Regions from separate parts of the Mesorhizobium sp. AD1-1 genome, predicted to be linked through region 1. Evidence: riboswitches for the same ligand, from Rfam matches in the RefSeq annotation. Region 1 holds a riboswitch; each other region holds the start of a gene.
The links. A riboswitch is a leader RNA that binds a small molecule or an ion and turns the genes downstream of it on or off. The one in region 1 is predicted to bind cobalamin.
Positions count from the first base shown of each region.

Region 2: another riboswitch for cobalamin. It lies ahead of LB519_RS14325 (ABC transporter ATP-binding protein); the one in region 1 lies ahead of bluB (5,6-dimethylbenzimidazole synthase).
Region 3: another riboswitch for cobalamin. It lies ahead of LB519_RS00655 (aromatic ring-hydroxylating oxygenase subunit alpha); the one in region 1 lies ahead of bluB (5,6-dimethylbenzimidazole synthase).
Region 4: another riboswitch for cobalamin. It lies ahead of LB519_RS22535 (DUF1636 family protein); the one in region 1 lies ahead of bluB (5,6-dimethylbenzimidazole synthase).

Region 1 is NZ_JAIUGP010000025.1:45,366-53,034, reverse strand. Features, by position in the region: gene LB519_RS30195 (MFS transporter) at 1-1,182, opposite strand, end outside; gene LB519_RS30190 (TetR/AcrR family transcriptional regulator) at 1,303-1,911, shown strand; gene LB519_RS30185 (hypothetical protein) at 2,199-3,182, shown strand; partial or broken gene bluB (5,6-dimethylbenzimidazole synthase) at 3,305-3,922, opposite strand; cobalamin riboswitch at 4,033-4,213, opposite strand; gene LB519_RS30175 (histone deacetylase family protein) at 4,335-5,261, shown strand; gene LB519_RS30170 (exodeoxyribonuclease VII small subunit) at 5,265-5,516, shown strand; gene LB519_RS30165 (DUF2277 domain-containing protein) at 5,627-5,893, shown strand; gene LB519_RS30160 (pirin family protein) at 5,933-6,853, shown strand; gene dxs (1-deoxy-D-xylulose-5-phosphate synthase) at 6,996-7,669, shown strand, end outside.
Region 2 is NZ_JAIUGP010000006.1:207,711-215,379, forward strand. Features, by position in the region: gene LB519_RS14295 (phosphatase PAP2/dual specificity phosphatase family protein) at 1-388, shown strand, start outside; gene LB519_RS14300 (hypothetical protein) at 385-828, shown strand; gene LB519_RS14305 (lysophospholipid acyltransferase family protein) at 825-1,487, shown strand; gene LB519_RS14310 (phosphatidate cytidylyltransferase) at 1,487-2,422, shown strand; gene LB519_RS14315 (FecCD family ABC transporter permease) at 2,448-3,434, opposite strand; gene LB519_RS14320 (ABC transporter substrate-binding protein) at 3,464-4,411, opposite strand; gene LB519_RS14325 (ABC transporter ATP-binding protein) at 4,461-5,249, opposite strand; cobalamin riboswitch at 5,414-5,621, opposite strand; gene LB519_RS14330 (AraC family transcriptional regulator) at 5,857-6,690, shown strand; gene LB519_RS14335 (alanine racemase) at 6,696-7,669, opposite strand, start outside.
Region 3 is NZ_JAIUGP010000001.1:127,668-135,336, forward strand. Features, by position in the region: gene LB519_RS00625 (glycosyltransferase family 2 protein) at 1-387, opposite strand, end outside; gene LB519_RS00630 (glycosyltransferase family 2 protein) at 387-1,139, opposite strand; gene LB519_RS00635 (glycosyltransferase family 2 protein) at 1,195-1,947, opposite strand; gene LB519_RS00640 (hypothetical protein) at 1,944-2,993, opposite strand; gene LB519_RS00645 (PqqD family protein) at 3,042-3,473, opposite strand; gene LB519_RS00650 (hybrid-cluster NAD(P)-dependent oxidoreductase) at 3,643-4,743, opposite strand; gene LB519_RS00655 (aromatic ring-hydroxylating oxygenase subunit alpha) at 4,768-6,015, opposite strand; cobalamin riboswitch at 6,130-6,332, opposite strand; gene LB519_RS00660 (DUF680 domain-containing protein) at 6,843-7,040, shown strand; gene LB519_RS00665 (DUF680 domain-containing protein) at 7,120-7,320, shown strand; gene LB519_RS00670 (DUF680 domain-containing protein) at 7,390-7,635, shown strand.
Region 4 is NZ_JAIUGP010000013.1:30,747-38,415, reverse strand. Features, by position in the region: gene cobN (cobaltochelatase subunit CobN) at 1-2,713, opposite strand, end outside; gene cobW (cobalamin biosynthesis protein CobW) at 2,732-3,769, opposite strand; gene LB519_RS22535 (DUF1636 family protein) at 3,772-4,200, opposite strand; cobalamin riboswitch at 4,239-4,443, opposite strand; gene LB519_RS22530 (winged helix-turn-helix domain-containing protein) at 4,474-5,673, opposite strand; gene LB519_RS22525 (NADH-quinone oxidoreductase subunit A) at 6,005-6,370, shown strand; gene LB519_RS22520 (NuoB/complex I 20 kDa subunit family protein) at 6,361-6,942, shown strand; gene LB519_RS22515 (NADH-quinone oxidoreductase subunit C) at 6,947-7,549, shown strand; gene LB519_RS22510 (NADH-quinone oxidoreductase subunit D) at 7,550-7,669, shown strand, end outside.

The DNA of each region.
Region 1 (7,669 bases):
GCACTCAGCCGTGGCAAGGCTGCGCTGGCCAAGCAGCACCGTGGCCAGCGCGATCATGCCTGAAGCCACAGAGACCCAGAACCCGTTCTGGGCACCGAACGCATCGACCACCGCGCCGGCCGCGAACGAGCCGAGCGCCATGCCGATGCCGATGCCGGTCATGACCCAGGTAATGCCTTCGGTCAGCATCGCCTCCGGCACATGCCGCTCGATCAGGCCGAAGGCGGTGATGAAGGTCGGCGAGATCGCCACGCCGCTGATGAACACGGTCAGCGCCAGCAGTGGCACGGTGTCGGCGGTGAGCGGCAACAGCGTGCCGAGCGCGACGAGGGCGACCGCGATGGCCAACTGGCGTTGCAGCGGCGCCTTCAGGCTGAGCGCGCCGACGATGATGCCGAGCACGAACGATCCCAGCGCGTAAACGCCGATGACAAGGCTGGCGGCGCCGGGCTGGCCAAGCTCCTTGGTAATCGCCACGGTGCTGACTTCCGTCGTCGCGAAGGTCGCGCCGATGAAGATCAGGGCGAAGGTGATGATCTGAACCGGCCGCAGGCGGATCGCCGAGCCGCTTGAGCCATGGTCCACCGGCCGCACTTGCGGCTCCGTCGAGCGTTGCAGGATGAAGGCCGCTGATCCGAATGCGAGAAATAATGTGCTCACCAGAACGCCGGCTTCCGGGAACAGGGCAGCACTGAGACCGACCGATAGCGATGCCCCGGCGATATAGACCAGTTCATCGGCCGCGGACTCGAAGGCGAATGCGGTGTTCATCTGCGGCCGTCCGCGGAAAATCTCTGTCCAGCGCGCCCGCACCATCGCCGGCATGCTTGGCATGGCCGCGGCCAGTAGGGCCGACACGAACAGCGTCCACACCGGCCAGTCCTGGTTGGCCGCCGCTATCAGGACGGCGAAAGCCAGCACCGCGACGATGGTGGTGGGCACGACGATCCGTGTCTGGCCCAGGCGGTCCACCAGTCTGGATATCTGCGGCGCAACGAAAGCGTTGGCCAGCGCGTATGTTGCCGAGACGGCTCCGGCCAGCCAGTATTCGCCACGCGTCTGCGACAGCATCGCCACGATGCCGATGGGCGCCATGGCGATCGGCAGGCGCGCCATGAATCCGGCGGCCGCAAAGCCCTTGGCTCCGGGGGCACGAAAGATTTCCGAATAGGGATTTTGCATGGGTGGTTCCTCGACAAAGGACGATTCGGCAATTACATACGAAGCGTATGATTGTTAAATAGAGCATACGCCGCGTATGTCAATTGGCATACGTTACGTATGTGAATAGGGCCAGAAGCCATGCACAGACCCCGCAAGGAGATGATCGCCGAGACGCGCGCAAAGCTGATCGCGGCGGCCCGCCATGCCTTCGGCACAACAGGCTATGCGGAAGCCTCGATGGATGATTTCACCGCTTCGGCCGGGCTGACGCGCGGCGCGCTCTATCATCATTTCGGCGACAAGAAGGGGCTGCTGCAGGCGGTCATAGCCCAGATCGACGGCGAGATGGCGGCGCGCATCAATGAGGTCGCATCGAGAGCGCCGACCCGCTGGCAGCATTTCGTCGACGAGTGCTCGACCTATATCGAGATGGCGCTGGAGCCGGAAATCCAGCGCATCATGTTCCGGGATGGCCCGGCCGTGCTGGGGGATCCAGCGCAATGGCCGAATGCCAGTGCGTGCATCGTGTCAATGACCGACCATCTGACCGCGCTGCAGGAGGAGGGGGTCGTTGTCTCGAGCCTCGACCCCGAGACGGCCTCGCGACTGATCAACGGAGCGAGCAGCCAGGCAGCGCAACGGATCGCCAATTCGAGCGACCCCGAAGCGACGTCCAAGAAGGTGGTGACGGCGTTCAAGCAACTGCTCGAAGGCCTGCTCAAGAAGCCGGATCCGCAGTCGAATTGAAGTTCCCACCGGAGCTTCGTGCCGGCAGCTGTTCCCGATAGGAATTTTTTCTTGACGCCTGCCCTCAGCTAAGGTACATATTCGTCCATGGTGCTGATTTGCGCCGGTGACCCGCCGCACAGGCGGGTTTTTCGTTTGATGCTCCGTCAGACAATGCGCCGGCGAAAGGCTGCGAAAGAAAACCGTTGCCCAGAATTCGTCGCCCTGTGGTGCTAGGGCCGGCAATTGACAATCGTCGGGTTGAGTTCATCCTCTTCCACCATCTCTGAGGCGGAGATTCGGGGCACATGTGGGATTTCGAGATCGGCCGGTCGGTGTCCATCATGATGCGGACCTGGCCGTTCATCGTCTTTCGTATGATCGTCTATTTCGGCATCACGCTGGCCTACATCATGGCGACCGGCACCGGTGCCTCGGTCGGCTATGGTGTCGGCCATATCTCCACCGATCCCGACGGGCCCATGTCCTTTGCCCTGTGGGGCGGCGTGGTCGGGTTTGGCATCGTCTCGATCGCGGTCTACTGGATCCGCGAATACATCCTCTATATCGTCAAGGCCGGCCACATCGCCGTCATGGTTCATCTGATCGACGGCCGCGACATTCCCGGCGGTCAGGACCAGATCGCCTACGCCAGGGATGTCGTCACCCAGCGTTTTGCCGAGGCCAATATCCTTTTCGTCGTCGACCAACTCGTCAAGGGTGCCATCCGCGCCATCACCGGCCTGCTCGGCGGTATCGCCGCCTTCCTGCCGATACCGGGCCTGAGCGGCCTGGTCTCCTTCATCAACACGGTGATCCGCCTGTCGCTGACCTATGTCGACGAGATCATCCTCGGCTACAACATCCGCATCAATTCAGCCTCACCCTTCGAGACGGCGCGCCAAGGCGTCGTGCTCTATGCCCAGAACGGCAAGGTCATGGTCAAGAACGCCGTCTGGCTGGCGGTCATCATGTGGGGCGTGTCGTTCGTCATCTTTCTGATGATGCTGGCGCCTGCCGGCGCCATTCTGTTCCTGATGCCCGGCCAGCTCGCCGGCTGGGCCTTCGTGCTCGCCATCGTCTTCGCCTGGGCATTCAAGGCGGCCTTCATCGAGCCTTTCGCCATCGCTTGCCTGATGCAGGTCTATTTCAAGACCATCGCGGGCCAGGTGCCGGATCCGGCCTGGGACGCCCGGTTGGCCGAGGCGTCGTCGAAGTTCAGGGAGCTCAAGGACAAGGCGCTCGCCTCCTTCGGCGGTTCGCGCTGGGGTACGGCCGGCGCCACACCCTGATCGGCCGGGCAGGTGGTGTCTGGTGAGGCAGAAACGGTGTTGAGGCGCGCCACGGTGGACTTCAGCTGTGTCTCGCCTTGCCCGGAAAACGTCTCGCTCATGATCAGTTCCGGCAGCGGCAGCCGCCGTCCCCAACCATGCGTTTCAAGGTCCGGTTTGGAAGCGAACTCGGAAACACGGCCGACGCAGAGATAGGCGATTGGCGTTACGTGATCCGGAATGGCCAACAGCCGCTTCAGCGCCTCAGCCTCGATGATGCTCACCCAGCCGACGCCAACGCCCTCGGCACGCGAGGCCAGCCAGAAATTCTGCACTGCGCAGACGGTGCTGTAGAGATCCATCTCCGGATTGTGCCAGCGTCCCAGCGGCGAACCTTTCGAGCGCTGCCGGTCGCAAGTGATGCAGATGTTGAGCGCGCTTTCGCAGATGCCTTCCAGCTTGAGCTTGCGGTACAGCGCCTGTTTTTCCGCCTCGATCGCCGGCAGTTCCTGCTCGCGCGCGGCCAGGAACAGGTCGCGCACCCTTTCGCGTCGCTCGATGTCACGAATGACAATGAAATTCCATGGCTGCATGAAGCCGACCGATGGCGCGTGATGGGCGGCAAGCAGCAGCCGCGCCAGCACGTCGTCATCGATCGCGGTGGGCAGGAAATGGCTGCGCACGTCGCGCCGCGTGAACATGGCGCGATAGACCGCATCGCGCGCATTCTGGTCAAATCCATCGTCAATGGCAGCGGTCATATGTTCCGGCATCGCTTGTCCCCTTGCGATTGCAGATTCAAAACGGTCAGAGCGTACGTTGTGCGTCCAAATGGACGCACGTCGCTCTGATGTCATCCGCCTGACCATGCGGATGACGATGCCTGCCAGGCCGGTCTTCTGGCTTGGGATCAACCCGCGTCCGGTGCCTTCCCGTCATCGACAGTGGCATTTACCGGCGCGGTCCCCCTCACAGCGTTGGGCACGCCACGGAATTCAACCGTGTTCCCGATTCTCCCGCTTGCGGCGGGCACCAGGCAGTGCCAAGGACTTTACGCCGAAGCGCCGGCGAGGCCAATGCCTGCGGCGACACGAATGGACGCAGGCGCGATTTTCCCCAGTCATCGGCCGGCCGTGCATGGCCTTTGTCGATCCGGGTCACTAGATTAGGACGATGACCACCCGTCTCTACACGCATCCGATCTTCCTCGAGCATCTCACGCCGCCCGGACATCCCGAGCGGCCCGACCGCCTGCGTGCCATCGAGCGCGTGCTCGATGAGGAAGCCTTTGCCGGGCTCGATCGTATCCAGGCGCCGGAAGGCGACGAGGCCACCATCCTCTACGCGCATCCCGCCGATTTCGTCGCCCGCGTGCGCGCCGCCATTCCCGACGAGGGGATTGCCCGCATCGATGCCGACACCACTGCCAGTCCGAAGAGCTGGCAAGCGGCGATCACCGCGATCGGCGCCGCCAACGCCGCCGTCGATGATGTCTTTTCGGGCCGCGCCGACAACGTCTTCGTCGCCGCCCGGCCGCCCGGCCATCATGCCGAAAAGACCACGGCCATGGGCTTCTGCCTGTTCAACACGGCGGCGATCGCGGCGCGTTATGCGCAGAAGAAACACGGTGTCGAGCGCGTTGCCATCGTCGACTGGGACGTGCATCACGGCAATGGCACGCAGGATATTTTCTGGGACGATCCCTCGGTGCTCTATTGCTCGACACACCAGATGCCGCTTTATCCCGGCACCGGAGCGAAGACCGAAACGGGCGCCGGCAACATCGTCAACGCACCGCTGGCGCCGCAGACCGGCAGCGAAGTGTTTCGCGATGCCTTCCTGTCGCGCGTCCTGCCCGCGCTCGACAATTTCGCGCCCGACCTGATCATCATTTCGGCCGGGTTCGACGCGCACCACCGCGATCCGCTGGCCGAGATCAATCTGACCGAGGATGATTTCGATTGGGCGACCGGCCAGTTGATGCAGCGCGCGGCACGCCACAGCGGCAACCGGCTCGTAAGCCTGCTCGAGGGCGGCTACGATCTGCAGGGATTGGCATTTTCGGTCGCCGCCCATGTCGGGCGACTGATGAAAGGATGAATGATGGCTGGTGAGACCAACGAAGACGTCAAGGCGATGAGCTTCGAGCAGGCACTCGATGCGCTGGAGAAGATCGTCGATGATCTGGAGCGTGGCGACGTGCCGCTCGACCAGTCGATCAGGATCTATGAACGTGGCGAGGCGCTGAAGGCGCATTGCGACCGGCTGCTGAAGGCCGCCGAGGACAAGGTCGAGAAGATCAGGCTGTCGCGCGACGGCAAGCCGGTTGGAACGGAGCCCCTCGACGCGGATTGAGGCCGGTCCGAACGATGGCCTCGCCTCACCGGTTTTTGGACATGATCATGATCGAGGCTATAACTCGTTGCGATTGAAACAGCTCAAGGACAAGAGGAGATACGGAAGCGATGTGCAGAAACATCAAGACCCTGTTCAATTTTGATCCGCCGGCAACCAATGACGAGGTGCGCGACGCGGCCCTTCAGTTCGTCCGCAAGCTGAGCGGAACGACGCGACCCTCGAAGCAGAACCAGCACGCCTTCGATCATGCCGTCGACGCCATCGCGGCCTCGGCGCGCGAACTGCTCGATTCCCTGGAAACCCATCAGCATCCGCGCAATCGCGAAGAGGTGGCGGCCAAGCTGCGGGCAAAGGCGGCCATCCGCTTTGCCTGATGCGGCCAGGCGGCCTTCGACCACCGACAAGGAGAGTCCATGAGCTTCTTCCCCGGGAAAGACCCTGAGGTGGGCGATGCGTTCGCCAGCGATCAGATCGAATTGATGGTCATTCCGAACGCCAAGGACATCGGTGGTTTTCAGGTGCGCCGTGCCCTGCCAACGGCAAAAAGGCGGTTGGTCGGTCCGTTCATCTTCTTCGACCGCATGGGTCCCGCGATCCTGCGGGCCGGCCAGGCGCTGGACGTCCGTCCGCATCCGCATATCGGACTGTCGACGGTCACCTATCTGTTCGACGGCAAGATCCGGCACCGCGACTCCCTCGGCACCGAAATGGTCATTCAGCCCGGCGACGTGAATTTGATGACCGCCGGCCGCGGCATCGTCCATTCGGAGCGTACGCCGGAGGAACTGCGTGGCGCGCCGATGTCGGTATCCGGCCTGCAGACATGGCTGGCGCTGCCGGACGACAAGGAAGAGGTGGCTCCTGTGTTCGAGAACACAGGAGCGCTCAGGCTTCCCGAGATTGATGCCGAAGGCGTCAACGGGCGCCTCATCATCGGCGATTTCCAAGGATTACGGTCCCCGGTCAGGGCCGATTCGGAGACGCTCTACGCCGACCTGCGCCTGGCGCCCGGCGCCAGCGTGAAAATCCCTGCCGATGCGGAAGAGCGCGCCATTTACACGCTGGAAGGCGAGGTCTCGATTTCGGGCGATGTGTTCCCAGCCGAACGGCTGCTGGTCTTCCGTCCCGGTGACGAGATCGTCGTGTCGTCGCAGACCGGGGCGCATTTCATGCTGTTCGGCGGCGCCTCTCTTGGTTCGAAGCGTTACATCTGGTGGAATTTCGTCTCGTCGTCGAAAGAGCGTATCGAACAGGCGAAAGAGGAATGGAAGACAGGCCGCTTCGACATCGTTCCAGGAGACGAGGAAGAGTTCATTCCGCTGCCGGAAAGCTGATGCCTGTCGCCCAAAGTGGCCCGGTTTTGGGGAAACGACCTGCATAGAAGCAAAAGACCACAGTCTGATCCGCGTCACTGACACGCATTTACTTTCGCCGGCCGGCGGCCTATTTCGCCCATCAACCGAAAGCCTGAGCACCGTGAACGCAACGCCGCATACGCCGCTTCTCGACAAGGCCCGCATCCCGGCCGACCTGCGCATGCTTGCCGAGAGTGAGCTGCCGCAACTGGCGTCCGAGCTTCGCGCCGAACTGGTCGACGCGGTATCCCGCACGGGTGGTCATCTGGGCGCCGGCCTTGGCGTGGTCGAGCTGACGGTGGCGCTGCACTATGTCTTCAACACCCCGGACGACCGGCTGATCTGGGATGTCGGCCACCAGGCCTATCCGCACAAGATCCTGACCGGCCGCCGCGACCGTATCCGCACGCTGCGCCAGGAAGGCGGCCTATCCGGCTTCACCCGCCGCGCCGAGAGCGAGTACGATCCATTCGGCGCTGCCCACTCCTCGACATCGATATCGGCCGGCCTCGGCATGGCCGCGGCCCGCGATCTCTCCGGCGGCCGCAACAATGTCATCGCCGTCATCGGCGACGGCGCCATGTCTGCCGGCATGGCCTACGAGGCGATGAACAATGCCGGCGCGCTCGATGCACGGCTGATCGTCATTCTCAACGACAACGACATGTCGATCGCGCCGCCAACCGGCGCCATGAGCGCCTATCTGGCGCGGCTGGCCTCCGGCAAGGCCTATATCGGCCTGCGCGATTTCGGCAAAAAACTGACGTCTTATCTCGGCAAGCGTGCGGATCGTGC
Region 2 (7,669 bases), on a different contig from region 1:
CCCCCAGGTGGCGATTGCCGAAGGTGTCTTTCTCGGGCGCTTTCCCACGGCAAGCGAGGCCAACAGCTTCGGCACGGTCATCGACCTCGCCGCCGAACTCGAAAAGCCGGCGACAACCGATTGCCGCTGGATCAGCTTTCCGATGATCGACCTGTTGCCGCCGCCACTGGCGATACGGCAACAGGCAGCCGGCGCGCTGGAGAATGCACGCCGCGACGGCACCGTCCTGGTGTGCTGCGCGCTCGGCTTCCAGCGCAGCGCCGGCGTCGTCGCCGAATGGCTGGTGGCGACCGGCAGGGCCGGGACGCCGACGCTCGCCCGCGAGATGCTCGCGGCCGCCGGCCGGCCGGTCCACCTTGCAGAGGCTACGGGGCGGGCGGCGTCATGACAGGCAATACCTATCAGGACCGCACCGACCGCTTCGCCGGCATGCTGATGCGACAGGCCGCGTGGCCGGCCGCAATCGTGCTGGCCGCAAATGTCCTTGCGCCTCTAGCCGCGTCGGCGCGCGGTGCCTTCGAGACCTTGCCCGCGGCCATCGCTTTGTCGATCGCCGCCGCGAGCGCGGTTGCGGTGCTGGCGCTGTCGGCATTGCTGGCATTCGACGCGCTGCTGTTCCGACTGATGGCGAGCCATGACGACGAAGCTTCCGGCGGTGCCGCGGTAGATGACATGTTGGCGCGCATGCGCCTGAAACCGGCTCCGTTCGCGACACGCTTGCTCGATGACCGCATGGCCGGCACAAGCCGCTTGCTGTTCAAGCAGCGCGCTGCCCTGGCTCTGTTTGCCGCAGCGCTTCTGGCGGCAGGGTTTTGGGCGCCGCGATGAACAAGCTTTCGCTCAAGACCTTCACCTTGCTGCAGACGGTAACCTCCGTCGGCCTGTCGGCTCTGGCCCGGATGGTGACCGGGGTGCGGCCGATCTGGAACGGCAGCCTGCCCTCCGAGCGGCAGCGCATCTATTTCGCCAATCACACCAGCCATGGCGACTTCATCCTTTTGTCGGCCTGTCTCAGCGAAAGGGAGCGCGCGATCACCCATGCTGTTGCCGCAGGCGAATATTGGGGGAAGTCGCGGCTGCGCCGCTTCATCGCGCAGGACATGTTGTCGTCCGTGCTCATCAACCGGCAATGGACGAGACCTGAGGAAAACCCCATCGAGATCATGCTGTCGGTTCTCGACCAAGGGCACTCGCTTATCCTGTTTCCCGAAGGCACACGCAACATGACAGACGAGCCGCTGCTGGCGTTCCGCTCCGGGCTCTACAATCTGTCGACGGCGCGGCCTGAGGTCGAGCTGATCCCGTGCTGGATCGAGAACATGTCGCGCGTGCTGCCCAAGGGCCAGTTCCTGCCGGTGCCGCTGCTGTGCCGCGTCGTTTTCGGCGCGCCTGTCGCGGTTGGCCCGGGCGAAGAACGCCGCGCCTTTCTCGAGCGCGCCCACGCCGCGCTTCTGGCGCTCAACCCGCGTCCCGAGCGAGACGATTGATGCGCCACGAAATCTCCATCCTGATCATCGGCCTGCTGGCGGTTTTGACCACCGCCAGCATCGTCGCCACCATCCTTTCGGCGCGAGCGCCGAAGCCGCTGAGCTCGACGCTTGTCAATCTCACGCAGCGCATCAACGCCTGGTGGGTGATGGTGGCGCTGATGACGGTCGCCTTCTTCTTCGGCCGTTACGGGATGACCATCCTGTTTGCGCTGATTTCCTTCGCCGCGCTGCGCGAATTCGTGACGCTGACGCATACGCGCCGCAGCGACCATTGGGTGCTGCTCGGCATGTTCGGCATCATCATCCCGTTTCAGTACTGGCTGGTGTGGACCGCCTGGTACGGGCTCTTCGTCATCTTCATTCCGGTCTACTGCTTCCTCTTGATGCCGGCCATCACGGCGCTGCATGGCGACACCGAACGCTTCCTCGAGCGGATCGCCGCGCAGCAATGGGCGGTGATGATCTCGGTCTATTGCGTCAGCCACGTCCCCGCCCTGCTGACACTCGACGTGCCAGGCTTCGAAGGCCGCACCCTGCTGCTGATCGCCTTCCTGATCATCGTCGTGCAAGGCAGCGACGTGCTGCAGTACATCTTCGGCAAGCTGTTTGGTAAACACCGGTTTTCGCCGAACGTCTCGCCGTCGAAAACCTGGGAAGGGCTGATCGGCGGATTGGTGTCGGCGAGCCTGCTCGGCGCGCTGTTGTCGTTCGTGACGCCCTTCTCGCCGCTGCAGGCGGCAGCCGTGGCCTTCGTCGCCTGCTCGATGGGATTCCTAGGCGGGCTGGTCGCCTCGGCCATCAAGCGCGACCAGGGCGTCAAGGACTGGGGCCATCTCATCGAAGGCCATGGCGGCATGATGGACCGCACCGACAGCCTGGTCTTCGCCGCCCCGGTGTTCTTCCACATCGTGCGCTATTTCTGGACCGTGTGATCCGGCGACCGGTTGCCAAACGCGCTCAAAGCCGGTTGCGGATCAGCATGGTGACGACGAAGAACGCACCGACCGAGCTGGTGATGATGCCGATCGGCAGTTCCTGCGGCGGCAGCAGCGTTCGGGCCAGAAGATCGCTGGCCAGCAAAAGCACCGCGCCGAAGACGGCGCAGCTGGCAACCAGGCGCAGATGCAAGGGGCCTGCCAGCGGCCGCGACAGATGCGGGATCATCAGCCCGACGAAGCCGATGACCCCGGCGACAGAGACCAGGATCGCCGTCGAGAAGGCGGCGACGAGAAACGTCATTCGGCGCATGCGCGCCACTGGCACGCCAAGGCTTTCGGCGGCGTTTTCGCCGGCCAGGAAGGCATCGAGCCGGCGGTGGTTCCACAGCGCGTAAGCCAGAATGGTGCCCGCACCCAGCGCGCCGAGCCAGATATTGTCCCAGCGCGCCAGGCCAAGGCCGCCCATCGTCCAGAACAACACGGAGTGGGCGGCGCGCTGGTCGCCGGCAAAGACCAGGTAGTTGGTCAAGGCGGTGAACATGAAGGACACGGCAAGGCCGGCGAGGATCAGCCGCTCCGGCCCTTGGCCCCTCACCCGCGCGACCAGCAGCAGGACGACGCCGGCGGCCAATATGCCGCCGGTGAAGGCCGCGACCGGCAACGTCCAGATGCCAAAGCTGTCGCCGAAGACGGTGATGACGGAAACAGCACCGGCGGCGGCGCCCGACGACAGGCCGAACAGGAACGGATCGGCGAGATCGTTGCGGGTCACTGTCTGCAGCAGCGCGCCGACGACGCCGAGGCCCGCGCCGACGCAGATGGCCAGGATCGTGCGCGGCAGCCGCAGATCGACGACGATCTTGCCGACCGGCCCGGACACGTCGTGCCCGCCTAAGCCGATTGCGCGGCCAAGCGCTGCTACAACGTCGGCCAGCGGGATCAGCGTCGAGCCATAGGCGATCGACAGCAGAGCGAGAGCGGCGATCGCCGCCGCTCCCGCCAGCATGGCCAACGCAAATGCCGGATGGCGCAAGCTCAAAATGCTTCCGGGTGCATGGCCTTGGCGATCTTGTCGATCGCTTCGATGTTGGCGGGTCCGGGCGTCAGCTCGGCGTAGCGGAGGGCGACGAAGCGCTCGTTCTTGACCGCGTCTGTCTCCTTCATGGCCGGATGCGCTTTCAGGAAATCGAGCAGCTTCCTGTAGCCGCCACCGTCCTGGTAATCGAGCAGGATGAGGAATTGCGGATTGCGCGACGCCACCGTTTCCCAATCCGTGTTGCCCCAGCTGGTGTCCATGTCAGCCATGATGTTGTCGCCGCCGGCGGCAGTGATCATGGCGCTGGGGATGGCGAACTTGCCTGCGGTGAACGGCTTGTCCTCGCCGGAATCGTAGAGGAACACCCGCGTGCCCTTGGCGCTGCCGACCTTGGCGGTGATGTCGGCGAGTTGCGCCTTCCAGCCAGAGACAAGCTTTTCAGCCTCGGCCTCCTTGCCGAAGATCTTGCCCAGCTTTTCGACGTCGCCATAGAGCAGGTCCATCGAGGCGGCGGGGCGGCTCTTGTCGAGATGGACGCAGCTTTCCGTCAGAACCAGCGTCTTGATGCCGTGCGGGGCAAGCGTGTCGGGCGTCACCTCGCCACCCGGCTTCATGCCGTAGTACCAGCCGGCGAAGAAGAAATCCGGCTCGACGGCCACGAGGTTTTCGAGCGTCGGATATTTCGGCGCCAGCTCCGGGATCGAACCCTGCTCTGCCTTGAATTCGGGACCGACCTTGTACCATCCGGTGATGCCGGTCAGGCCGACGATTGACGGCTGCAATTTCAGCGCGAAAGCCATCTCAGCCATGTTCAGATCATGGATGACAGCGCGCTTCGGCGGCGCGTCGAAGGTCAGCGGCTTGCCGCAGCTGTCGACGGTTACCGGGAAGGCGAAGGCGGTCGAGGTCAGCAGCGAGACGGCAAGCGAAAAAGCGAGGCGTTTCACGGGTATGCTCCTTGTGGGTGGGATCGGGTCGACTATGGAACGGCTTCAATCACGACGGCGGCGCGGCACGGTTCGGAACCTCGAACACCGTCAACTCTCGATCCTCGGTCGGATGGCGCAGGCGCAGCACATCGATGCCGAAAATCTCGCGGATCAGCTGTTGGGCCAGCGCTTCGCGCGGTGCGGCGAGCGCTTGCAGACGGGCATGGTTCATCACCGCCACCCTGGTGGCGAAGGGTGCTACCAGCGCCAGATCGTGCAGCACCGCGATCACCGTCATCTCAAAGCCTGCCACGAGGTCGAGCAGTTCGCCGCGGGCGCGCGGGTCCAGATGGTTGGTCGGTTCGTCGAGGAACAGGATTTTGGGCTGCTGGGCGATGGCGCGCGCCAGTTGGGCGCGCTGGCGCTCGCCGCCCGACAGCGAGCCGACGGTGCGGCCAAGCAGCGGCAGCAGGCCGGTCCGGCGCAGCGCCTCGACGGCGATATCGCGTTCCTCGCGCCTGCGCCGCAGCCCGGCGTGCGGGACCCGGCCAAGCTCGACATAATCGATCACCGCCAGCCGCGGATCGGGCTGGTCGGTCTGGCCGACAACGGCGATATGCAACGCCCGCTCGGCGGCCGAAATCCTGTCCAGCCCGCGTCCGCCAAGCTTCACCTCGCCGGAACTTGGCCGCAGCATGCCCGACAGCATGCGCAGCAGCGTCGTCTTGCCGGCGCCGTTGGGACCGATGATGGCAAGGCGATCGCCAGCGGCCACCGAGAAGCTGACCGCCTGGACCAGATTCCGCCCATTCGCCATGGCACAGAGGTCATGGGCTTCGAGAAGCGCTGCGCTCATCGGCTGCAGCCCGCCGGATTGCGGGGACGGCAAAGCGTGCGCATGGTGATGCGATGATCGATGGAGCCGTCCAACTTTCCGTCACTTTCCAAAACTGACGACGGAAGGAAGCTGGCGAACCGGCCGACAAGGCCGGGATTCGCGTTTCCTCCCGGCACACCCCGTCCGGTCAACTCAGTGATGGCAGGTCTCCTGGCTCGCGGGTCGTTGCGCCATCCTGCCTTCCCAGCCTTGCCGGCCAGTGGCATTCACGGATTTTGCTCGCCGCTTACAGTTGCGGGGGCAGCCACGGCCTCGACCTGAACAGGCCTCACCGTGTTCCCTTTTCACCCCTCGCCTTTCGGCTCGGGGACCATCACCACTTCAGCGTAGATTTCCACCAAACGCTTCGCAATGGATTTCTCGGACGAAGTGGTGGGCCAGCTAAGGGAAACAGGCATTGCACGCTCACTTTATGTAATAACATAACATTCTTAGGAGATGACGCGGCCCGCTGTCAAGCGAAAGCCCATGGGATCGGCGCAGATTGCACGGAATGCGCAATTTCGATCAAACTGGCCGCGCCAGGAAACGCCAAGATGATCCGGCCAATGCGAAAAGGAGCCCCATGAACCCGACCGAGAAAGCGCTGTGGTTCGTCGAGAGCCATCTGCCGGAGGCGATCTCGCTTGACGATGTCGCGCAAAGCAGCGGCGTGTCGCGTTTTCATGTGACGCGCGCCTTCGGCGCCGCAACCGGCCGCTCGGTGATGGGTTACATGCGCTCACGCCGGCTGACCGAGGCGGCGCGCAAGCTGGCCGGCGGAGCGCCCGACATCCTCGTCGTCGCGCTCGACGCCGGCTACAACTCGCATGAGGCGTTCACCCGTGCCTTCCGCGATCAGTTCGGCACCACGCCGGAACTGGTGCGCGCGCAAGGCTCGACCAACAACCTCGACCTCGTGGAGCCGATCCTGATGGACCAGTCCTTCCTCACCAATCTCGAACCACCGCGCTTCGAGACCAGCCGGCCGTTCCTGATCGCCGGCCTCGGCGAACGCTACAGCTGTGAAACCAGCGCCGGGATTCCGATGCAGTGGCAGCGTTTTGCACCCTTTATCGGCAACATCCCCGGCGAGATCTCAGGCGTTTTCTACGGCGTGTGCCTTAATGGCGACGACGCGGGCAATTTCGACTATGTCGTCGGCGTCGAAGTGTCCGGCTTTGCGGATCTGCCGAAGGACTTCTATCGGGTGCGGGTGCCGGCGCAGAAATATGCGGTGTTCTCGCACCGCGAGCACATCTCATCCATCCGCCGGACGATCAACACGATCTGGAACAGCTGGCTGCCCGCCTCCGGTCACGAAATCGCGGATGCACCGGAATTCGAGCGCTATGGACCGGAGTTCGATGCCCACAGCGGCAATGGCGGGCTGGAGATCTGGGTACCGGTGAAGGCGTAGCTCGATCACGCCATCGGCAGCGCCGGCCAGCGATCGATGACCTTTCCGCCGGAAAACACGGCGATCGACCCGAATTGCTGCAGCACGGCCTCGCTCTGCGTCGGCCTTAGAAACGCGTAGTCGCCTGGCCTTGCGGTCGCATCGGCGGGCAAGCCCATGAATTGCTGGTTGGAGGACAGGCCGAGCAGGCCGTTCGTCTTCATGCCTTGGGGGAAGACCGGCTCGGCCATCCACTTGCCGCCATAGAGATAGCAGCCCTTGCGCGGGAAGCGGCCGAGCGCCTGCAGCAGGCGAGTAACGGCCGGCGGACCAGGCAGCATCGGCTCGACCACTTTCAGGATCGGCGTAGCGATGAAAGCCGCCGGCTGGAAGCCGTCGAGGCCTGGCGTATCGAAGTCGCTGGGCAGCACGAAGGCCGAGCCCATCGACACTTCATTGGCCGCGCCGCCACGATGAAGCAGCGCGGTCTTGCTGCCGCCGATGTTGAGGATGCGGCGCTGGTCGGCACCGAGACAGGCGACGAACGCCGCAGCCTGCGCCGACGCCTCCGCCAATGCCTTTGCCGGTCCGCCGAAAAGGCCGGGAATGAGCGGCGCATGCGCCTCGTAGGCCATGACGCCTTCGCAATGCAGCCGGACCGGCAACGCGCTCAGCGCCTTCGACAAGGCCGCGGGATCAGCAAAGCCGCCGCGATGCAGCCCGACATCGATCTCGAAAGCGATGCGCAGGCCGATGCCGAGTTCGTCAGCGAGAGCACCGTATTCCGCCAGTCTCTCCTCGCTGTCGATCAGCCAGCAGACACGCGACCAGTCGGCATCACCCTTCACCAGCGCAGTCCTTGCCGTACCAATCGGCATCGGCTTGCCGTAGAGCAGATCGGCATCCGGAAACGCCTTCAGCACCGCCTCGCTGATCGGCGGGTGGAAGGTCATGAAGCTGCTGGTGCCGAGCGCCTTGCCTATATGCGCAAGCAGCGGCA
Region 3 (7,669 bases), on a different contig from region 1:
CGCATCGGGCAAATCGGGGCTGTCGCCGCGAAACGTCCGCCAGTGCGTAAAGACGCCCGCTGTCCCGGGATGACGGCCGAGATAGGCCAGTTGCTGTTCGATCTTGTCCGGCAGCCACAAATCGTCGGCATCGAGCGTCGCGATGAGCGGCGTCGAGAGTGCCGCAATGCCACGGGTCGTTGCGCTGCCGGGTCCGGCATTGTCCTGTCGCAGCACCGTCACCGGCAGGTTCATCGCATCGATCACCGCGGCCGTATCGTCGGTCGAACCGTCATCGACCACGACGATGGCCTCCGTTTTTGCCGTCTGGGCCAGAACGGAGTTCAGGGCAGCGCCTATGGTGGCGGCCGCGTTGAAAGCCGGAATGACGACGCCGTAGCCTGCCATCAAAGGAACCGCCACTGCGCGAGATCCTTGAAGTCGAAGATCCCCTCCACCCGGCGCAAGCTGGGATCGGCCTTGCGACGCTTCATCGACTTGTGAATGGCGCGCATGAACTCGCGAAAGGGCACATCGGCTTCCTTGGTCATGTTGCCGGGATGACGCCTGTAATAGAGAGCCACCGTATCGGGCATAACGTATTTTGCCTGGCTCTCAAAGATACGCAACAGATAGTCGGTGTCCTCGGCCTGTTTGAAATCCTCGTCGAAACCACCGGTGCGCTCGATGAGGTCTCGCGCGAAGATCCCGGCGGACAGGTGGATTCCTCGCACGGTGATGGAGTGGCTGTCGGCGGCCGGTTCCAGTGTCTCGCCATCTATCTTGTCGACCAGCGTCATGCGCGAATAGGTCAGCTCGAGGCCAGGATCCTCTTCGAAGCAGGCGAGATCCGCCTTGAAGCGGCCTATCGGGGAGATGTCGTCCGAATCGAGAAACGACACCAGACGCGTCTGCGGCAGCAACTGCTTCAGCCCGGCATTGCGCGCCTTGGTGACCCCGCCATTGATCTGCTGGAAAAGACGAATGCATGGGGCCTCGTCGATCAACGACCGTACGACGGCTGCCGAGCCATCGGTCGACCCGTCGTCGATGACGATGATGTCGAGATCGATGTCTTCGCGCTGCCTGAGCAACGAGCGCAGCGCTAGGCCAACGAATTGTTCGCGATTGTAGACCGGCATGATGACGCTCAGCCTCATCGGCGTCTCCAGCAGCGTTGCGGGCTTGGCTGATCCGAGCCGATTGTGTCGAGCATCACGGCATCCGCCAATCGGCGGGACTCTTCAATTCGAAGATGCCCTGGACCTCTCGCCGTGACGGATCGGCCTTGCGCCGCCGCATCGACTTGTGGATTGCACGCAAGTGGTTGCGGACCCTGCCGCTATGTTCCTTGGTGACATTTCCGGCGTGGCGTCGGTAGTAGATCGCGACGGTGTTCGGCAATTCGTAGCGCGGACCGGTTTCGAAGACTCGCAACAGATAATCCGTGTCCTCGGACTGCTCAAAGTCCTCGTCGAAATGGCCGATGCGATCGACAAGCGTTCGACTGAAGAGAGCGGTGCTCAGCGAAATTCCGCGAAGCGTCATGGTACAGCAGTCCGCCTCCGGCTCGAGCTTCTCGTCGTCGATCCGGTCGACCAGCGTCATCAGCGAATAGGTTAGCTCAAGCCCGGAGGTAGCCTCGAAGCGGGCGAGATCGGCCTTGAACCGTCCGGCCAGCGAGATGTCGTCAGAATCCAGGAATGACACGAACTCCGCATCCGGCGGCAGGTGCCGCAGCCCGGCGTTGCGCGCCCTGGCCACGCCCATGTTCGATTGCTGGACCAGTCGGATGCAGGGGTTTTCGCGCATCATCGAGCGTACGGCCTCAGCAGAGCCGTCGGTCGAACCGTCGTCGATGACGATGATGTCGAGATCGGCGGCGTCCCGCTGCCGCACCAGCGAGCGCAATGCCGAAACGACATAGCGTTCACGGTTGTAGACGGGCATTATCACGCTCAGTTTCACGAAGCGCCCCGCACAAGAAAGTCCGCAATCGTGCCGGCTATCTCCTGTGGCTGCGTCCCCAGCGACAGACGATAGCACGGCAGCAGGCGGGTCAGGTCGCTGAAGAAGCGAAAGCCGCTTTCCCGCTCGCCTGGCATCTGCGCTATGCCGGACGGCGCCAAGGCAATCATGGCATCCCTGCGCGACACCGGCACGATCGAACTTGCCCCGCCTCCGCCGATATGTGGCACCACCAGCGCAACGATGTCCAGGGTTTCGGGCACCGGCCGAGGCGCGATGTCGTCAATGTGAAAAGCATGCTTGCCTTGCCAGTTGAGCGGACCGTGCGCCTTCAGCCGGTGCTTCAGCCCAAGTCGCGCGAATCCCTGGGGATCCTGCTTGAGTGTTGAAAACAGCGGGCGGGCAGTCACGCCGTTGGAGAGGTCGACCAGCACATAATCGTCGCCGACGCTGTCCAGCCCGTGGAGGAGGCCGGCGGCGACGGTCCCGGATTTCCCGGCGCCGCCCGCGCCGGCGAGCAGTACGCCCCTGCCTTTGGTGCCGAGCGTCCCCGCATGGGCCAGCCGCATGCCACGTGCCGCATATTCCCAATGGAGGAAGGGGCGCAGCGGCGCTCCCGGCTCCCAGGGTGGAAAGGCATCGGCCGAGGCCATCAATTGCACGCCAACGCGACGTTGCGGATCATAGAACTGCCAGAAATCCAGGTCGTGGAAATGGTTGCCGCGCAATCCGGCTTCCGCCAGCCTGGTGGCGAAGCCATGCTGCGTGAAGGGTCCTTGGCCCCATCTGGCCGGTGCCGCGATGCCGTCAATGCCGGGATGTGCGACGAAGATGCGGCAGATGTCGGCAGGCGCTCGGTTGTCCGGAGCCGTGACAAAGCCATGAGCGAAGGCATCCGCCAACGCGCCGGCACTCACATGAGCGGTCAACTCCAGATGCGGCAAGCCCACCTTGCAGGTCAGTGGATAATGCGCGGCGCTGCTCTGCGCTTGCGCCAGAACATGACGTGCGTAGTCAGTCAGGTTTTCGAGAGTGACGTTCGGCATGGTCTGCCTGTTCCGGAGCTGTCCGGCAACGAGAGCCTGGCGGGCGCCTCAGTTGGCCTGCTTCACTGCGGGCCAGCCGAGGGGCTCCTCGACCTCGTGGATGGGATCGACGACAATGAGGTCGGCAAGGTCGTCATGGATGTCGACCTTGAGGGGCTCGCCGGCAGCGGCGAGCTGAGCCAGCAATTCGCTGGGAACCGGTCTTGCCACGCCATCGGTTGCGGCCGCCAGCAAACCGAATTCGAGCAATTGTGAAACAAAGCCGTCAATCGCGGCGGCATCGAGGGCGCCAATTCCGGTCGCGGCGCCGACCAGTTCGGAGGCAGGCACGCCGGACGACAGTGCATCCCAAAGCCTGCTGCCTGAATCAGAGAAGCCGAAATATCTACCGGTGGTCAGGTCGAGAACGACGGCTTCGCCATCGAAGGATTCAAAGACGATATCCTTGCTGGCAATGGCATATACGCCGGATTGTCGCATGTTTGCTCCCCGCCGAAGCAGGCCGCGGAGATGATCTTCGGGCCCTACGGTCAACCCCACCGTTGCAGGCGTCTAACCATTTGCAGGGTTTTTGGCAAGATGGCGTAGGCCCGGGCGAGCGCAGCTGCAGGCCGCGCGGGCATGGACAGTCTCTGACCGTGCCTGCCGGTCACGCCTCGATTTCAAGCGCCGAAAGCGGCTTCGAGCAACAGGCGAGGATAAAGCCGTCCTCGATTTCGTGATCGAGGATGCCGCCATTGTGGCTCATCTCCACGTCGCCCGCGACCTTCCTCACCTTGCAGGTGCCGCACAGGCCGAACTCGCAGGCGGCGGGAATCCGCACCCCCGAGGCGCGTGCCGTCTGCAGCACGGTCTGGCCGGCGACGCATTCGGCATCGACATCGGAATGCGAGAACCGGATCGGTGTCACGGCCTCCACGGTGGCAGCGGCGCCGTCTTCCGCCGGCGGCGAGAACGGCGCCGGGATCTCCTCCACGGCAGGCGCGGCAAAGCTTTCCTGATGGTATTTCGCCATGTCGAAGCCGGCGGCGTCCAGCATGCCGCGCACGGCGCGCATGAAAGGATCGGGGCCGCAGCAGAAAATCTCGCGCTCACGGAAATCGGGCGCCAGCAATGGCAGCCGGATCGCGTCGATGCGGCCCATATGGCCGAACCAGCCCTCGCGGCTCGACCGCTCCTCGATCATGAAGCCGAGCGACAGCCCAGGCATGCGGCTGCCGAGCAGTTCGAGCTCCTTGCGGAAAATGATCTCTTCCGGGCGGCGCGCGCAGTTGACGAAGCCGACATCGGTCCATGGCGCGCAGTCGTTCAGCCAGCGCAGCATCGACATCATCGGCGTCACGCCGGAACCGGCCGAAATGAACAGGTATTTGGCGGCCGGGTGGCTGTGCAGCGAGAAGTCGCCGGTCGGCCCATAGGCCTTGACGTGCGAACCGGGCGTCAGATGGTCGAACATCCAGCGCGTACCGGTGCTGCCCGCCTGCGCCTTGACCGTCACCGCGATCGAGAACGGCCGCGACGGCGAGGACGACAGCGTGTAGGTGCGCATCAGCGGCCCGTCCGATGTCGGCAGTTCCAGAGTCACGAACTGCCCCGGTTTGTAGCGGAACCAGGTCTGGTTGTCGGAGCGGAAGGTGAAGGTCTTCACGTCAGGCGCTTCGTCGCTGACGCCGATCACTTCCAGCACCTGCAGCCTGTCGTTCCAGGGCGTCATCTGGTCGAGATGGCGATAGAGGCCAAGGTCCGTCATCGCATTCATCCTCTTGTCCCTGGGCTAGGCGACGCTGCGCAGGGCCGGCCGGCCGCCTTCGGCAAGGCGCGGCCCGATGAACGACGCGTACCACTCGACGAACTGGATCACGCCGCCCTCATGCAGCTCCGAATAGGGGCCTGGTTCATAGGCCGGCGACAGGATGCCGAAGGCGTTTTCCTCGACGATGCGGCGGTCCTGGTCGTTGGTCTCGGTCCAGACATGGGTGAGCTCAGCGAGGTCGTAGTCGACGCCTTCGACCGCATCCTTGTGGACGAGCCATTTCGTGGTCACCGCGGTTTCCGTGGCACTGATCGGCAGCACGCGGAAGGTAACGGCGTGGTCGCCGAGGATATGGTTCCAGGTCGTCGGATAGTGATAGAGCAGCAAGGAGCCGATGCGGTCGGTTGAAACGCTGTCGGACAGGTTCTTCTGGACCGCCCGTTTTCCCGTCATGGTGTAGCTGACGGCATCGCGCAGCAGCGGCGCGCGGGTGGCGCGGTACTGCCCTGCCGGATCGATGCGGAATTTGCTCGGCAAGCCTGATGCCTCGCATCTGGCCCAGTGTGCGACCATTTCAGGGTCGCTGTCGGCGCCATGGACGCCGGTTATGGTTGGAGCCTCGGGGAAGGTCTTGCACAACTCGGGATGATTGGCGGCGCAGTGGTAGCACTCGCGGTTGTTTTCCCAGACCAGCTTCCAGTTGCCCTTCTCGACGATCGTGCTCTCGAAGGCGATCTTTGCTTCACGCAGCCGGTGCGGCAAAAGATAGGGTTCGATCATCGCCCGCATCGGCGCGAAATCTGCCGGTTCCTTGGCCAGGCAGATGAAGATGTAGCCGCCGACGCTCTCGCAAGCGACCGGCTTCAGGCCGAAATCACTCTTGTCGAAACCGTCGGCCATCTGGCGGGCAAACAGCAGGCGGCCGTCCAGCTCGTAGGTCCACTGATGATACGGGCAGACGAGCTTTGCCGCGGTACCCTTCTCCGTGTTGCACACGCGGCTGCCGCGATGGCGGCAGGAATTGTGGAAGGCGTTGATCTTGCCGTGCTGGTCGCGGACAAGGACGACCGGATAATCGCCGACCTGCACGGTGATGTAGCTGCCCGGCTTCGGCAGTTCGCAATCATGGCCGATGAACAGCCAGTCGCGATACCAGATCAGCTCCATGTCGAGCTTGAAGTAGTCCGGATCGGTGTAGAAGGGCTGCTCCAGCGAAAAGCCTTGCCGGCGCCCCTTCAGGAGCCTCAGCATGTCGTTGCGGATATCCATGTCCTGTCCTCGTTCCTAAGGACTGAACTGGTGGTGACGGAGGAAGGATTGAAACACAGGCCGGCTGTGTGCCGGACATGCGCTATCCACCTCTTGACCGCCCACCGCGATCAGTCGAGTCTAAAAATCTCGGGCTGGTTTCCGGGCTCTGGAGTTGTCCTTGCGGACCATCGCGACACCTTCCCAGGCGGTTGCCCAGTGGTCTCCCGTTGCGACTTGAACTCCACCACCGTTGCGGGGGCAGCGCCGGATTCTGACCGGCTTCCCAATTCTCCGCCTCGTCGTCACGAAGCGGCACCTGAGATGGTATGATCTAACCACGATCGCGGGCGCGGCGGCGGCATGAAAACGACATCGTATCCATGCGGCGCGACACGGCATGCGAAACGCTACTGCAGATCGTCGCGGGCCAAGATCCCACCTCCCGGGCGGCCATTTGCCGGCTGCGATCTTCCCGAATCCGACCCTTCGCGGGGGTCAAAAAAGGTTAACGGTTTCGAAAAGTGACTATTAGCTTGCCCTAAAATCGAACCGAACGGTTCGTTTCTGTTGACGGTGCGTGCAGGACGGTGTGAACGCTGGGCCTCTGAAACAGTCAGTGATCCATCAAGTGTCTATACCTAACACACTGATATGAAGAAGAAAAATGCATCCCTAGATTCCGTTGGCACAATTTCAAGGTGTGGATTCATGGTCCACACGGAACAACTTCGTGATTGGAAAAGACGACCTTGCCCTCCCACATCGGGGCTGTCCGAACGACGCGATTTCATTTCCAAGACACGCCGCTAGACGGACGGAAAAAAGACGATACTGGAGTACCAAAAATGAAAAAGATCATTCTCACTGCCGCAGCCCTTCTGGCCATTTCCGGCAGCGCCTTCGCTGGTAGCGACCACTACGGTTCCAACGCCGCGGCAGCCACTGCTGTCGACAGCTCGTACACCGCTTCGACCAAGAAGTCGGAACCGGCTGCTCAGGCGCCTGCCCAGGGTGCTGACCGCAACCTCTTCGGCAACAACTAACAGCCGATTCCCAGTTTCCCGGTCGACGGCGGGCTCGCTCGCCGCCCTGGCGAAATTCAGACATTCAGGAGTATTCAAGATGAACAAGATCCTCATTGCTGCCGCCGCCGTTCTGGCCATCACCGGCAGCGCTTTCGCGGGCAGCGACAACTACGGTTCGAACGGCTCCAACCAACCTGCCGCCGCTGTGGACCAGTCGTACACGGCTTCCACCAAGACCTCGGAACCGGCTGCCCAGACGCCCGCTCAGGGCAGCGACCGTAACCTCTTCGGTCGCTAACAACCAATTTCGCAACCGACGGCAGCTGTGTCTGCCGTCCTGGCGAAATCCAGAATTCAGGAGACTAAAATGAACAAGATCCTTATTGCTGCCGCCGCCGTTCTGGCCATCACCGGCAGTGCCTTCGCCGGCAGCGACAACTTTGGCTCCAATGGTGCCAATCAGCCTGCCGCCACGACTTCGGTCGACAGCACGCGCACCTCTTCGGTACGCAACACCGGTTCGCCGGTTTACAAGCTGCTGAACTCGTCGGGTGACACCACCCAGAAGTCTGCTCCGCAAGGTGCCGACCGCAACCTCTTCGGCAACAACTAACAACCGAAGTCGATCTCCAAGTCAAAGAGCGGCG
Region 4 (7,669 bases), on a different contig from region 1:
AGTTGCCGGAGGACATGAGATCCTCGACGCCGGCGCCATAGGTGCCGGGCGAGGTGCCGAAAATGCGCGGGCTGATCTTGCCGTCGGCGCGGGTTTTGGCCGCGAGCGGGTTTTCCGAATCGTCCTCGTCGCGCGCGGCAACCGCGTTGGCTGCGGCATCGATCAGCGCGATCTGGGTCGGGAACATGTCGCGGAACAGGCCTGATATGCGCCATGTGACATCGACGCGTGGCCTTCCGAGCGTGGCCGGCGGCAGCACTTCGATGCCGGTGATGCGGCCGGTGGCCAAATCCCATTGCGGCCGGCAGCCCATCAGCGCCAGGCCTTGAGCGATCTCCTCGCCGCCGGTGCGCAGCGATGCCGAGCCCCAGAGATCGATGACCAGCGAGCGTGGCCAGTCGCCATGCGACTGCATGTAGCCGCGCACGACTTCCTCCGCCGCGGCCCTGCCCAGATCATAGGCGGTCGGCGTCGGCATGGTGCGCGGGTCCGAGGTGAACAGATTGCGGCCGGTGGGCAAGACGTCCGAGCGGCCGCGCGCAGGCGCGCCCGCCGGACCGGCCTTGACGTGGCCGCCATCGAGCGCGGCAAGCAGCGCCGTCTTCTCGGCTTCAGCGCTTTGTCGCCGCATGGCGTCGGGCTCATCCTCCGGAGCGCGGCCATAGATATGCAGCCCGTCCTTGATGGCAAAATCCTTGAGATCGCAAAGCCAGGCGTCGATGCGGCGCAGCGCCTCGTCCGGTGCATCGGTTCTCGCGACGCCGGCTTCGGTGGCGAGGCCGGTTTTTTGCGCGGTGTCGACGATCAGTTTCGCCAGTCGGTCACGGCGGCGACGGTCGAGCCCGTCGGCCTGGGCATATTCATCGACCAGCCGCTCGAGCTTATGCTGGTTTTCGTCCAGCCCGGCGCCGGTCAGCGGTGGCGGCAAATGGCCAAGGGTGACGGCGGCAATGCGCCGCTTGGCCTGCGCCGCTTCGCCCGGGTTCGAGACGATGAAGGGATAGATGACGGGCAGGGGGCCGGTGACGATCTCCGGAAAGCAGTTTTCCGACAGAGCAACGGTTTTGCCCGGCAGCCATTCAAGCGTGCCATGGGCGCCGACATGGACCAGCGCGTGGACGCCGAGCGACTTGCGCAGCCAGAGGCCGAAGGCGATCAGCGCATGGCGCGGGGGCAGCGTCGGGTCGTGGTAGTCGGCGCGGCGGTCGACGGAGCGGCCGCGGTCGGGGGCGAGGGCGATGGTGACGTTGCCGAAGGTGGCGGCGCGGAAGGGGAAGCTTCCGCGCAAACCTGTTTCGTCTTCCGCTTTGCCCCAAGCGGCTTCGACCGCAGTGATTGCCGCAGTCGGCAACTCCGTCGAGAAGGCAATGTAGTTATCTAAGGCCAATCCAGTATCGCTGGCTTCCAGCAAATCCAGCAACCCACGCGGCGTCTGCGGAATCCCCTCAATCACATAGCCCTGCTCCTTCAGGTCATGCAGCATGGCGAGCACGCTGGACGGCACGTCGAGGCCGACGGCGTAGCCGGTGCGGCCAGGAGCGCTAGGGTAATCCGGGATCAGGATCGCCAGCTTGCGCCCGGCGCGGGGCGTCTCCTGCAACTTGATGAAGGCCGCGACGCGGTCAGCGACCTGCGCCACGCGATCCGGTTCCGGCCGGTTGGCGAAGGCGCGGTGGCCGAGTGCGGGATCGGTCTCGGTCTCGCCCTTGAAGGAAATGGCGCCGGCGAGGACGCGGCCGTCGAGTTCGGGCAGCACGACATGCATGGCGAGGTCGGCGGGTGCCAGGCCACGCTGGTTGTTTTGCCAGATGTCGCGGCGGGTGGTGGCGACGATGACCTGGAAGACAGGCACGCCGGCGCGGTCGAACAGCGTTTCGATGCCGGGTTCGGCGCCTGAGGCGAAAGCGGTCGCGGTGATGATGGCGGCGGGCTTCAGCGCCGTCAGTGCTGTTTCCACGAAGGCGAGGGAGGTTGGGTCCTTGAGGCTGGAGACGAAGATCGGGACTGGGTCGATGCCGCGCTGCCGCAGCGCTTCAACAAGCGCATCGATGGGCGCGACATCGGCGGCCAGCAGCATCGAGCGATAGAACAGGATGGGGATGATAGGAGCGTTGACGTTGTAAGCGCCAGCATTCGATAAGTCCCGCTTCTCCACAACTCCACTTCCAGGCACGTAAAAACCAGCTTTCGGCACCACCACCGGGCCGATAACTTCCGCATCCGACCCCGCCAGCCGCGCCAATTTCCGCACCAGCGCGCCCATATTCGCCGGGCCGCCCTCGCGGAAATAGTCGAGCAGAGCGTCAAGTTCTTGGCGCGGCAGCGTCGAGGCTTCGATCAGGCGCAGATCCTCGTCGCGGCATTCGCCGGGCAGCAGCGCCAGTTTTATGCCGCGTTCGCGGGCGGTCGAGGCAAGCTGGTCGCAGCCGTAGCGCCACCAGTCGTAGCCGCCGAGGATGCGCACGAGGATGATCTTGGCATGGCGGGCGACGCTGTCGACCCAGAGGTCGACGGACATGGGATGGCGCAGGTCGCGCAGTGCGGCCAGCCGCATCGAGGGCAGGCGGTCGGCATCGGTCCTCCACGCCGCCGCCAGTCCGGCGAGGTCGCTGTCGGTGAAGGACAGCGCCACGATATCCGCCGGCGTCTGCCGCAGATCGACCGGCTCGGCGAGGTCGTCGAGCGAGGCGGATGTCGTGGTGAGGATGTGCATCGCGACCCGTGTCCGAAATCAGCCGGCGAGTATACGCTCGATCGCCGGACGGTTCAGCCCCTTCAGGCCGATGACGACGAGGCGCGAACGGCGGTCATCCTGCGCGGTCCAGGCGCGGTCATAGTAATGATTGACGCGCGGCCCGACGGCCTGCAGCAACAGCCGCATCGGCTTGCCGCCGACCTCGACGAAGCCTTTTACACGCAGCACGTTCTCTTCTTCTGCGACCGTGGCGACGCGTTTTGCCAGTTCATCGGGATTGGCGACCGAGGCTATGTCGACAATGAAGGTGTCGAAGTCGTCATGCTCGTGGTCGAAGGCGCCGTCATGATGGGATTTGCGGTTCTCGATGTCATCCTCGACGGCGAGACCGAGCCCGAGCAGCACGGAGGGATCGACCTTGCCATGCGAGGTCGGCACGATCTTCACCGCGCGGGCGGAGTGTTCGCCAATGATGGCATTGGCGCGGGCGGTGCCGGCGGCGTCCATCAGGTCGCTCTTCGACAGGATGATCAGGTCGGCGCAGGCGATCTGGTCCTCGAACAGTTCTTCCACCGGATCGTCATGGTCGAGCGTCTCGTCCCCGGCGCGCTGCGCCTGGAGGGCCTCCATGTCGTTGGCGACGCGGCCTTCGGCCAATGCCGGTCCGTCGACCACGGCGATGACGCCATCGACGGTCACCCGGCTTTTCACGCTCGGCCACTGAAAGGCCTGGACCAGCGGCTTGGGCAGTGCCAGGCCCGAGGTTTCGATCAGGATATGGTCGACCTTCGGCGTCAGCGACAGGATTTGGTCGAGCGCCGGGACGAAATCATCGGCGACGGTGCAGCAGATACAGCCATTGGCCAGTTCGACGATGTTTTCCTCGGGGCAGGTGTCGATACCGCATCCCTTGAGGATCTCGCCATCGATGCCGATGTCGCCGAATTCGTTGACGATGATGGCGATGCGCTTGCCGCCGGCGTTTTCCAGGAGATGGCGGACCAGCGTCGTCTTGCCGGCGCCGAGGAAGCCAGTGACGACGGTGCAGGGAACGCGGGATACGGAAGTGGTCATGGTCAATCCTTCAGCATGTCGATGGGTGGAATGCGGGCCACGAGGCCGCGCTTAAGGCTATCGGGGCGGCCACGCCAGGGAATGAGACCGTCGGTCGAGGTGGCGAAGAGCTTTGCGCCTGTCACGAGGTCGGCGCCGCTGGTCGCGGTCAGGTCGCCGAAGACATAGCTCCAGCAGCCGTCGCGCAGGATCGCGGCGCTGAGGCGCCGCTTGCAATTGCCAAGGCATTCGACGCTGCGGATGCGGATATCGTCGCCAGCGGCGGCGCGGCGCGTGTCGTCCGTCAGCAACTCGCCGGCGCGGGGATGAGCGTCGGAGCCGGTCTCATTGCGGCAGGAGCCGCAGACGATGATGGTGACGCCGGCCAAGGCATCATCATGGCCGGACGAAATATCCGCTGTGCCAGCCGAAAAACTGCTGTCGTGGTCCAAAGATCGGGCTCCTTGCCCGGAAACCCGCCGGGCGATCGGATTCTACAGTCGCAGACGGCAGGTCTCCTGGCTCGCGAGTCATCGCCTTGGGTAGCCGCCTTCCCGGGAATTCCCAGTGGTTTTCGGCCTTGGCTCTTCGCTTACAGTTGCGGGGACAGCCGCGGATTTGGGATTTTGCCCCGCACCGCATTCCCTCTTAGCCCTTGCCGTTGCGGGCAAGGGACCATCTGGAACCGGATTTAGGCTTTTGCGGGCGGCGGTGTCAACGCGAGCTTACGACACGGCTATGTCGGCCAGCGCCGCGCCCAAATCGCCGGCAGGCGTCACTTCGATGCGTTCGAGCCCGAGCCAACCTTGCATCTGCTTCAATTCCTCGAACAGCTCCGCAGCGGTTTCAGGCGGCGCACCGGGCTCGGCATAGGCCGCATGGACCCGCAGTATGCTGGCCGGGCGATCGGCCTTGAGGTCGACGCGTGCCACGATCCTGTCGCCGAGCAGGAACGGCAGGACATAATAGCCATACTGCCGCTTGTCGGCAGGTGTGTAGATCTCGATGCGGTAGTGGAAATCGAACAGCCGCTCGGTGCGCGAGCGCTCGAAGACGACCGGATCGAAGGGTGCCAGCAAGGCGCGGGCCTCGACTTTGCGCGGCAGACGGGCGTCCCGGTGAAGATAGGCCGGCTTGTCCCAGCCTTCGACACGCACCGGCAGCAACTCGCCCGTTTCAACCAGTTCCTCCAACCGGCCTTTCATATCTGCCGGCGACAGGCGGAAATAGTCGCGCAAATCGCTTGAAGTCGCCACGCCGTGGGCGCGGGCGGAAATGCGCAGCAATTCGCGGTGCGCGTCCTCAGGCGTCGGCACCGGCAGGTCGAGGATCGCCTGCGGCAGCACGCGCTCGGGCAGGTCATAGAAGCGCTCGAAACCGCGGCGGTGCGCCGTGGTGATGCGGCCGGCCCAGAACAGCCATTCGAAGGCGTGTTTGGCATGGCTCCAGCCCCACCAGCCGCCCGAACCTTTCTGGCCCTCCAGCGCGGAAGCGGCGATCGGGCCGCGCTCGGCGACCTCGCGGTAGATCTCTTCGATGTAGGCGGCGTGCTCGCGGCCCCATTTGGCGAGACCCAGATACATTTCCTCGCCCCGCTCGGCGCGCTGCATGCGCCAGCGCATCAGCGGGTATGTCTCGACCGGCAGGAAGGAGGCCTCGTGCGCCCAATATTCGAAAACCATCCGCTTGCGCGTCACAGCCGCGTTGTCGAGCAGCGAGAACGGGTAGGGGCCAAGGCGCGAATAGAGCGGCATATAATGAGCGCGCACCACCGCGCTGACGGAATCGATCTGCAACAGGCCGGTGCGGGAGAGGGTGCGGGCAAAATGCCGGCGGTCGGGCGTGCCGGTCGGGCGAGGATCGAGGAACCCTTGGGCGGCAAGGGCGATGCGCCGGGCCATCGGGAGCGAGATCTTTTCCTTCATGCAGGTATCACTTTGACGTGTTTTGACCGAGGGTCGAATGGCTGATTCCAACCCATGCTAGCAGGGTTTTGGCGGCATCCATGTCAGGAGAGAAAAGTGGAGTAAAAAGCGAAGGAAATCAAACAGGAGCGGATCGGACCAGTTTGCCGCGATATGCCATCCAGGTCGATGTTTTGAACAAGGTTTGACTTGCTTCGCTGGAAGTGCTGCGCTAACCCTCGCCGCGTTGCAGCATAGGCCCTTAAAACGGTTCAGCGGTTAAACTGTCACGCTTCCGCATTAGGGTCCGGTGCTGTAATCAACGTGGATTGGCGCCAACGGAAAGCCGAGCATGAACGCACTCTTGAGCTCATACCTGCCCATCGTCCTGTTCATAGGCGTGGCGCTGGTTGTCGGCCTGGCGCTGCTGGCCGCGCCCTTCCTGGTGGCCTACCGCAATCCCGATCCCGAAAAGCTTTCCGCCTACGAGTGCGGTTTCAACTCGTTCGACGACGCCCGCATGAAGTTCGACATCCGTTTCTACCTGGTGTCGATCCTGTTCATCATCTTCGACCTGGAAGTAGCCTTCCTGTTTCCGTGGGCGGTGTCGTTTTCGAAGATCGGAATGCTCGGTTTCTGGTCGATGATGGTTTTTTTGGCGGTGCTGACCATCGGCTTTGCCTATGAATGGAAAAAAGGAGCGCTGGAATGGGATTGAACGACAGTTCAGGCACCCTCGTCGCGCCGAAGCCCAAGGGCATCATCGATCCCAACACCGGCAGGCCGGTGGGGGAGGACGATCCCTTCTTCCTCGAGATCAACAACGAGTTGGCCGACAAGGGCTTTCTGGTCACTTCGACCGAGGCGCTCATCACCTGGGCGCGCAGCGGGTCGCTGATGTTCATGACGTTCGGCCTCGCCTGCTGCGCGGTCGAGATGATCCACACCTCGATGCCGCGCTATGATTCGGAGCGGTTCGGTGTCGCGCCACGCGCGTCTCCGCGCCAGTCCGACATCATGATCGTCGCCGGCACGCTGACCAACAAGATGGCGCCGGCGCTGCGCAAGGTCTACGACCAGATGCCGGAGCCGCGCTACGTCATCTCGATGGGCTCCTGCGCCAATGGCGGCGGCTATTACCACTATTCCTATTCGGTGGTGCGCGGCTGCGACCGCATCGTGCCGGTCGACATCTATGTGCCCGGCTGTCCGCCGAGCGCCGAAGCGCTGCTCTACGGCATTCTTCTCTTGCAGAAGAAGATCCGCCGCACCGGCACGATCGAACGGTAAATCCATGACCGCATCCCTGAGCGAACTGTCGACCTATCTCGGCGAGAAGCTGATCGGCCGCGTGAACGAGGCTGATATCGCCTATGGCGAACTCACCATCCATGTCGAGCCGCGCGATCTGGTCGAGGTGATGACCTTCCTGCGCGACGATGCGCGCTGCCAGTTCATCTCGATCATCGATGTCTGCGGCGCCGACTATCCGTCGCGGGCCAAGCGTTTCGACGTCGTCTATCACCTGTTGTCGCCGAAGCAGAATGTGCGCGTCCGCGTCAAGGTGCAGGCCGACGAGGAAACCATGGTGCCGTCGATCACCGGCGTCTATCCCGGCGCCGACTGGTTCGAACGCGAGACGTACGATCTCTACGGCGTTTTGTTCTCGGGCCATCCCGACCTGCGCCGCCTGCTGACCGACTATGGCTTCGAAGGCCATCCCTTGCGCAAGGATTTCCCGCTGACCGGCTTCGTCGAGGTGCGCTACGACGACGAGGCCAAGCGCGTTATCTATGAGCCGGTCGAGCTCAAGCAGGAATTTCGCAATTTCGATTTTCTGTCCCCGTGGGAAGGTACGGATTACGTGCTGCCGGGTGACGAGAAGGCAAAGCAGTAAATGGCTGAAACCTCCGTCCGCAACTTCAACATCAATTTCGGCCCGCAACACCCCGCGGCGCACGGCGTTTTGCGCCTTGTGCTGGAGCTGGACGGCGAAGTCGTCGATCGCGTCGATCCG